DNA from 2 places in the Pseudomonas sp. PKS genome. Region 2 is predicted to be linked to the other one. Evidence: riboswitches for the same ligand, from Rfam matches in the RefSeq annotation. Region 2 holds a riboswitch; the other holds the start of a gene.
What was found. Region 2 has a riboswitch for cobalamin ahead of ABOA88_RS01370 (ABC transporter ATP-binding protein). Riboswitches for the same ligand answer to the same signal wherever they lie in the genome.
Positions count from the first base shown of each region.

Region 1: linked by a shared signal. The riboswitch ahead of cobW (cobalamin biosynthesis protein CobW) and the one ahead of ABOA88_RS01370 (ABC transporter ATP-binding protein) in region 2 are both predicted to bind cobalamin.

Region 1 covers NZ_JBEGDO010000001.1:109,604-114,013, forward strand. Annotated here, with positions in the region: gene cobM (precorrin-4 C(11)-methyltransferase) at 1-137, opposite strand, end outside; gene ABOA88_RS00530 (cobalamin biosynthesis protein) at 174-584, opposite strand; gene ABOA88_RS00535 (CbtA family protein) at 584-1,267, opposite strand; gene ABOA88_RS00540 (CbtB domain-containing protein) at 1,278-1,463, opposite strand; cobalamin riboswitch at 1,557-1,754, opposite strand; cobalamin riboswitch at 1,962-2,159, shown strand; gene cobW (cobalamin biosynthesis protein CobW) at 2,260-3,327, shown strand; gene cobN (cobaltochelatase subunit CobN) at 3,331-4,410, shown strand, end outside.
Region 2 covers NZ_JBEGDO010000001.1:278,165-282,574, forward strand. Annotated here, with positions in the region: gene ABOA88_RS01360 (FecCD family ABC transporter permease) at 1-610, opposite strand, end outside; gene ABOA88_RS01365 (ABC transporter substrate-binding protein) at 610-1,578, opposite strand; gene ABOA88_RS01370 (ABC transporter ATP-binding protein) at 1,575-2,351, opposite strand; cobalamin riboswitch at 2,460-2,666, opposite strand; gene qhpR (AraC-like transcriptional regulator QhpR) at 2,876-3,922, shown strand; gene ABOA88_RS01380 (MFS transporter) at 4,134-4,410, shown strand, end outside.

The DNA of each region.
Region 1 (4,410 bases), 170 kb from region 2:
TTGTTTCCCTCCAGCACGGCTGGTGGGACGAGGGAGCCGGCATAGATGATCACCGGGCACTGGCGGATCAGGCGTTGCCCCTTGACCGTGATCAGCTCCGGATCGCCGGGCCCGGCACCGATGAAATAGACCGTCATGGGAAATCCTTGCAGATAGGCAGTAATTGGACGCGATTATCGGCCACGGGCCAGGGCAAGGGTAGCCTGGCCGAGCACCTGGCGTGTCACCAGCAAGCGCGAGGTGCCAAGTGCGCGTGCGGCCAGTGCCAGGGCCGCGCTTTCGGCGACGCCCCAGCAGCCGCTGTGTGCATAGGCAACAGGCGAGCGATGGCTGAGCTGCGGCTCGAAGGGCTGTAGGTCTGTGGCCGGGAATACCATCAGGGGGATGCCCAGCCGTTCGGCTAGGGCCTGCAACCCAGGCTCATCGAATTTGAGATCGATACTGGCGAGGCCGACCAAGTGGTCGGCGGACAGGCGGTGTGTGGCCAGGGTCGTGCGCAACAGCTGCTCCAGGGTTTCGACCGGGCAGCCCTTGCAGCAGCCGAAGCCGGCATAGAATACCGGCTCGGACGACACGTCGCGCATCAGGCCTGGTTGGCTCGGCGATAAAGCCAAGCGCTGAGCAGGCCAAGGGCGAGCCAGAACGCGGCGTTGGTCAGCCAGGAGGCGAGCTTGAACTGGGCCACCAGTGCTTCCGGTGCCAGGCTTTCATGCACCGGTGGTTGTGGTGCGCCGATCACGTGTGGCACCACCAGCAAGGCAACGCCTAGCACTTTGAGCAGCCAGTGCTGGGCAAATACCACTAGGGCCAGGCCCGTGGCCGTGGCGGCCGCAGTGCCGATCCACCAGCTCTGGCGTTGCCCCAGGTCGGCGGCCGCTGTGCCTGGCAGCTCCGGCGGCAACCCCAGTGTGGGTGCCAGGCAGAACACGGCAAAGCCCGCCAGCCCCCACAGTGCCCCGGTCATCACTCGGTTCGGCTCGCGCAGGCTGTACAGCGCGGCGAGGATCAGCGCGAAACCGACCGCCACCACGAGGTTGCCACCGGTGGTGGCGAGCAGACGCTGCCAGCCATCCTCCGGTGCCCAGGCCTCTGTGTCATGGGAATGCGCAGCGACGGGGCTGTCATGCTCATGATGCTCGGGGACGGCGCTCTCGAAGGTTTCTGCCTGAAGGATCAACGGGCTGACCCACAGACTTTGCAGCAAGGTCAGCAATAGGGCGGCGAGCAGCCCGCTGAAACCTGCTGTACGGGCGATGCGCTTGATCATGCAGGTGTACTCAATGGCAAGGGAAGGCGGCGCTGTGGCGGGTATCGTGGGCGGCATTGTGCACGGCCTCGATGTGCGAGAAACCGGCGAAATAGACCAGGCACAAGCCCAGCAGGCTGGCGCCGACGGCAACGACGACACGTTGGCTGAGGCTGACGGGAGTGGCGATGCTGTGTTTGGTGCTGGTAATCGACATGGGGCGTTCCTCTGCTTTTTATAGGCGGCGGACACGCGCGTCATCCCGGGCACGATTGACCCAGAAGAGGTGACAGCGCCCGCCCACCGCGGGGTGTTCTATTGACGCCAGGCCGGTCTCCGGGCTTGCGAGGAGGAGCAGGGCTCCTGGAAAGCATCACCTTCCCATGCCATACGACGCGGCACAGTGGTCAAGACGCTTCGCTCGCTTACCGTTGCGGGGGCAGCATCGGCTTGGTTACCGATTTCCCGTTTCACCCCTTGACGGGGCACCTGAACGCAAGGTGCAAGCAAAGCATGGGGGCGACGTGGCGTCAATCTGCAAGGTTGCGGTGCGCCGATCCTTCAGAGGCTAGGCGGTAAAAGATCGAGCTCGCTTGGAATCCTACCGAATAGTGCGCTTCGCGGGTGAACCCGCTCCCACAGGGGGCAGGGCGACTGTTCCAAGCGGCCTGCCTCCAAACTGACGCGCCGTGGTTGACCGCCTGCCGGCCACTGCGTAGCCTTGCCGATTCGAGGTTCTCCGGCGTTGGCCGGAGCTAAGACGGGAACGCGGTACAAGCCGCGGCTGCCCCCGCAACTGTAGGCACCCACCCGGATCGACACAGCCACTGCGCCCAGGCGCGGGAAGGCGTCGCTCCACCGGCACGGCCGGTAAGGTGCAAGCCAGGAGACCTGCCTCGAGACGATTTCGACTTTCAACCGGGCGGGGTGATCCGGTGGCGAACAGGCCCGGCCGGCAAGGCTCGCGGCACTCGTCCTGCATGCCCGCGCCATCCTGCCAAGGGCATCGCGACATGAAAACACTGGCCAAGCTCCCCGTCACCATCGTCACCGGCTTCCTCGGTTCGGGCAAGACCACCTTGCTGCGCCACATGCTGGACAACGCCCAGGGCCGCCGCATCGCGGTGATCGTCAACGAATTCGGTGAGCTGGGCATCGATGGCGAGATCCTCAAGCAGTGCAGCATTGGCTGTACCGAGGAAGAAGCCAGCGGCCGGGTCTACGAACTGGCCAACGGCTGCCTGTGCTGCACCGTGCAGGAAGAGTTCTTCCCGGTGATGCGCGAGTTGGTCGCCCGCCGCGGCGATCTGGACCACATCCTCATCGAAACCAGCGGCCTGGCCCTGCCCAAGCCGTTGGTGCAGGCCTTCCAGTGGCCGGAAATCCGCAATGCCTGCACCGTCGATGCGGTCATCACCGTGGTCGATAGCCCGGCCGTGGCCGCTGGTACCTTCGCCGCGTACCCGGATCAGGTGGACGCTCAACGCAAGCTCGATCCCAACCTTGACCACGAATCGCCCCTGCATGAACTGTTCGCCGACCAACTGGCCAGCGCCGACCTGGTGGTGCTGAACAAGGCTGATCTGATCGATGCCCAAGGCCTGGCCAAGGTGCGCGCCGAAGTCACCGAAGAGCTGCCGCCGGCGGTCAAGGTGATCGAGGCCAGCAGCGGCCGTCTGCCACTGGAAGTGCTGCTGGGCGTGGGCGCCGAGGCTGAGGCGCACATCGATGGTCGCCGTACCCACCATGACGCGCACCACGACGGCGATGATCATGACGATCATGACCACGATGCCTTCGACTCCATTTCCATCGACCTGCCAGAGGCGGACGAAAGCCTGCTGCTTGATGCCCTGACCCAACTGGTGGTCGAATTCGGCATCCTGCGCGCCAAGGGCTTCGCTGCCATCCCCGGCAAGCCGATGCGCCTGCTGATTCAGGGGGTGGGCACCCGTTTCGACAAGCACTTCGACCGCGCCTGGCGCGCCGACGAGCCGCGCATCACCCGCCTGGTACTGATCGGCCAGGCACTGGACGCCGCCGCGCTCGAAGCGCGCCTGCGCCAGGCCCTGGACGCCTGACCCATGCACCTGCTGCGGACCCAGCCCGGCGGCTTCGTGCCGGACGACAGCATTGCCGACCTCGGCCAGACCCCGGCCGAACTGGTGATCCTCTGCAGCGGTGATTCGCACCTGGCGCTGCTCGCCGAAACCGCCGAGCAGTTGCCGGAGGATTTCCCCAGCCTGCGACTGGCCAACCCCATGCAGGTGCAGAACCACGCTTCGGTCGATCTGTACATCGATCAGGTGTTGCGCCATGCCAAGGTGATCCTGTTGTCCTTGCATGGGGGTGTCGGGTACTGGCGCTATGGTGTCGAGCAACTGGTCGAACTGAGCGCCCGGGGCGTGCAGTTGATCCTGGTGCCCGGCGACGACCGCCCGGACCCGGAATTGACCCAGTTGGGCACCGTGACCGGTGACCAGGCCGAGCGCCTCTGGCATTACCTGCGCCAGGGGGGCAAGGCCAATGCCGCGAACCTTTTCAATTGCCTGGCCAGCCTGTGGCTCGGGCGCGAGTACGCCTGGGAAGAGCCACAGCCCTTGCCGCGTACTACGGTGTACCACCCCGCCAAGCCCAGCGCCGTGTTGCAGGACTGGTACCGCGAATGGCAGCCCGACTGGCCTGTGGCCCCCATCTTGTTCTATCGCTCGCACTTGCAAGCGGCCAACACGGCGTTTATCGATACCTTCTGCCAGCGCTTGCAGGCGGCGGGGCTCAATCCGCTGCCTATCGCTGTGGCCAGCCTAAAGGAGGCGGCCTGCCTGGCTCAGGTCGAGACCTGGCTGGATGAAGTCGAGGCTGAGGTGGTGGTCAACACCACCGGTTTTGCCTTGTCCAGTCCGGAGCAACCTAACCTGCGCCCGCTGCGCCGAGACATCCCGGTGTTGCAGGCAATCTGCGCCCAAGACAACCAGCCGGCCTGGGAATCCAACGAGCAGGGCCTGGGCGCGCGGGATCTTGCCATGCACATTGTCTTGCCGGAGTTGGACGGGCGCATCATCACGCGCCCCGTGAGCTTCAAGGACCTGGCCTGGCGCAGCGAGCGCAGCCAGTCCGACGTGGTCTGCTATCGCGCCCACCCCGAACGCATGGATTTTGTCGCC
Region 2 (4,410 bases):
GCGGCCACTGCGCCAAGCCCAGGCCACCGAGCATCCAAAACATCACCGAGCTGGCGGCATGGGGGTCGCCGGTGTACAGCAGCAGGTTGGCTAGCGCCATCACCACGAACGACACAGCCACTCCGGCCAGCAGCAGCCTGTCGCTGTCCAGCCGACCGCGCCGGCTGGCCACCGCCAGGACCAGCAACATACTGCCCAAGGCACCGACGAAGGCCGCCAGAGGCAGGCTGAAGGGGCCGGCAAAGGTGCCGAGGAACAGCACCACCAGCACCGCCCCCAGCACCGCACCGGAGCTGACACCCAGCAGGTGTGGATCGGCCAGCGGGTTGCGGGTGACGGCCTGCAGGGCACCACCAACCAGGGCCAGGCCAGCCCCTACCAAGGCCCCGAGTAGCACCCGCGGGGCGCGGATCTGCCAGACGATCTGCGCCTGCCCCCGGGTCCAGTCGCCCATATCGGTCATACCCAACTGATACAGCGTGATGCCCGTGACCTTCGCCAGCGGCACATGGGCCGCGCCAAAGCCCAGGGACAGCAGGCAGGAGAACAGCACACCGATCAGCAGCAGCGACATCAGCAGGCGATAGCCTCCTGGGCTACGAACCGGCATCAGTGCGCTGCCTCGGCGAACAGTTGCGGATGCAGGGCCGCCGCCAGTTGCTCGATGGCGCTTGCGTTATCCACCGACGGGGTGACTTGCAGGTACGACAGCACCACGAAGCGATGCTCGCGGATGGCCTTTACCTCGCTCAAGGCGGGGTGATTGAGCAGGAAATCGCGTTTTTGCGCCCAACTCGTCGGGCCGTAATCGACGATGACGATCACCTCCGGATCCCGCGCCACCACGCTCTCCCAATTGACTTGGGTCCAGCTGGCATTCACGTCATCCATCACGTTGTCGGCACCGGCGGCCTCTAGCAGTGCCTGGGGCATGCCGAGCCGGCCAGAGGTGGTGGGGCGGTCTTCGCCGCTGTCGTAGAGAAAGACGTGGGGTTTGTGCCGCACTTGGTCCAATTGCGCGTGAACCCGCGCAACGCGCTGCTTCAGGTGCTCGACAAGCACGTTGGCGCGCTGTTGAACGTCGAAGATGCGCCCCAGGTTGTCCAGGTCCTGGTACAGATCCTCCAAACTTGCCCGGCGCCGGGGCATGATCCAGGAGCAGGATTCGCTCAACTCATACACGGGGATACCCAGTGGTGCCAGGGTCTGTGGCGTCAGCGGGCCGCCCACGTTCATGCCGTAGCCCCAGCCGGCGAACAGAAAGTCGGCCTGGGCATCAAGGAGGTTCTCCGGCGACGGGTAGCGCGGTGCAAGCTCAGGAAGGCCGGCCAAGGCGTCACGCAGGGACGGGTCGAGGGTCTTCCAGCCGCTGATACCGCTATAGCCCACCATCCGCTCGCGTAGCCCCAGGGCCAGCAGCATCCCGGTGAGGTTGATGTCGTGACTCACAGCCCGGTGCGGCGCTTGGGTGAAGGTGATGTCGCGCTCGCAACTGCGCACGGTGACGGGGTAGCTGTCAGCCCAGGCTGTGAGGGGCAGGGCGGCGAGCAGGGCCAGATGAGTCAGGCGTCGCTTCATGCGGGGGTAATCCAAGTAATACGTGGGTGGGACGCCAAAGGGTGGCGATCGACCAGGGCGCGAACACCAAAGACCTGCTCCAGGCGGTGCTCGGTCAGCACTTGCTCCGGCGTGCCTTGCGCGACGATGCGCCCTGCATCGAGGACATACAGGCGATCACAGAAGGCTGCGGCCAGGTTCAGGTCGTGGAAGCTCGCCAACAGGCCTAGACCAGTGCCACGCAGGTGTTCGAGCAAGGCCAGTTGGTAACGCGGGTCGAGATGATTGGTCGGCTCGTCCAGGATCAACAAGCGCGGTTGCTGCACCAGTGCCCGAGCCAGCAATACACGTTGCTTTTCACCCCCGGATAGCGGCGCGAAGCCCTGGTTGGCTCGGGTATGCAGGCCCAGTCGCTGCAGGCAGGCATCGATCAATGCCTGGTCGTCATGGCTGTCGAACCAACCTTGGTGCGGGGTTCGGCCCATGGCGACCACGTCGCGCACACTCAGGCCGAAATCTTCGGGAAACTCCTGCAGCATCACCGCCACGCGCTGGGCGACCCAGCGTGGGGACTGTTGCCAGATGTCTTCGTTTTCCAGCAGTACGCGCCCGCCATCGGGCCGGGTAAAGCGATAGGCGCAGCGCAACAGGCTGGTCTTGCCGCTGCCGTTGGGGCCGATCAGGCCGACGAATTCGCCGGGCTGGACTTGCAGGTCGATATCGTCGAGCAGGCGTTGACCGCCGGGCGAGGGGGCCCAGTGCAAGCTTTCCAGACGTAGGGTAGGGGATGACATGCAGACCAACCGTACCGGGGTGAATGAAGCCCGACTGGGGACGGCGCGCAAGGGAATCGCGGGCAGTGGGCTGCCCAAGACCGGCCCGCGCCCGCCCACCGCGGGTGTTGCCAAAATCGGTGACAGGCCGGTCTCCGGGCTTGCGAGGGGCTTGAAGCATTCACCTTCCCATGCCGGCGGCACAGTGGCGTATCGAATGCATCGCTCGCTTACCGTTGCGGGGGCAGCGCCGGACTGATCGCGCAAGGCGACGCACCGACTTCCCGTTTAATCCCCGGCACGGCGGCAGGGGACACCTGAAACTGGGGCGCATCTGAGCATTAATGGGCGGGGCAGTCAACCGAACGGGGCGTTCCGGCATAACCGGCTTTCTCGCGTGACTGTTTGTTACGCGATGTTACTCATTGCCCCAGTCCAGGGCAGTCGTTGGAAGGTGTTTTGCCTGCAAGGGGCCTGTTTGAGAGGGCGATACAAGGGCACAGCGTTTGCATTAGCGAGGTTACGAATTCGAACTGGAATAGACCATGAGTTCTCCACTGCACTGCTGCACCGTTTCACCCGTAGCGGGCAACCTCGGCGTGTTGTCGGCTGCTGCCAGTGGGCTGGAGGGGTTCGTGACAGGTGTCGGGGGTGACATCGACTTGGTGCTGGGACGTGCCGGCGTCAATCCTGAAAGCCTGCGCCAACCCACGCTCAGCCTGCCGCTCACCAATTACTGCCGGGTGCTCGAGGAGGCAGCCCGCCAGTCGCACTGCGACAATTTCGGTTTGCATTACGGTCTGCAGTTTCAGCCCCAAGCCCTGGGGCTGCTGGGCTATGTCGGGTTGTTTTCCAATACGTTGGAGGAAGCCCTGCGCAATTTCGTGGCGGCGTTTCCTTATCATCAGCACGATACCTTGATACGGCTGGTCGACTGCGGCGAGTGCTATCGCTTCGATTATCAGGTGCGACACAGCGCCATTCTGGAGCGCCGCCAGGATGCCGAATTGACCATGGGCATGGCGCTGAACCTGATGCGCCACGTATTGGGCAAGGACTGGGCGCCCTTCGCGGTCAGCTTCGAGCATACGCGCCCACAAGACGGGCTGGCCCATCAGAGGGCGTTCGGCGCTCCTGTCTATTTCGATCGCAGTTGCAACTCGATGCTGGTACCCAAGACTGACCTCAAGGACCAGATGATGCCGGAGCGCGATGCCAACTTGCTGTTTCTGGTTCAAGACGTGCTCCAGCGCCTAGGCGCGCGCGATCAACGGCGCAATCTGCTGGAAGAAGCGGACGCTCAGGTACGCCTTGCCCTGAGCAGCGGAGAGCCATGCCTCGAGACGATCGCGCAGTCGCTGCAGCTCAGTGCGGCCGGGTTGCAGCGCCATCTGCGTGAGGCGGGAGTGAGCTTCAGCCAGCTGGTTGAGAAGGTGCGCCGTGAAGTGGCGGTGCATTACCTGCGACAGCCCAAGCGGCCAGTGTCCGACTTGGCGGGGTTGCTCGGGTACTCCGAAACCAGTGCTTTCTCCCGGGCGTTTCGCCGTTGGTTTGGCGTCAGCCCACGACAATGGCGTAGCGAAGACCACTGACGGCTTGTTCGCAGGCTTGTGCCTTAAGCCCAGTCACACCCATCCCCAAAATTGACTTTGCACGTAGAAACAGGCTTGTAGGGTCAATTCTTGGTCTAGACCAGAGGCTAACATCAAGGTCGCAAGCTCCGGATACCTCCCGGCCGGCGCCTTGATCGAGCAGTGCAGGGGTGTCAGGCCTACGTCGCGGTAATCAACAGAGGACAACAACATGTACAAGAGTCCTGAGAACGCCCACCATTACTGGAAATCCCTTCAACGCTGGCGCGTTCAGATATTCATCATCACGTGGCTGGCCTATGCCGCGTTCTATTTCACCCGCAAGGCATTTTCAGTAGCCAAGCTGGGCATCGCCGAAGACCCCACTTTCACGCTCGACAAAGCGGCTATGGCCAACCTCGACGCGCTGTACCTGGCTGCCTACGCCGTCGGCCAGTTCGCATGGGGTGTATTCGCCGACCGTTACGGTACCCGGGTGGTCGTGCTCG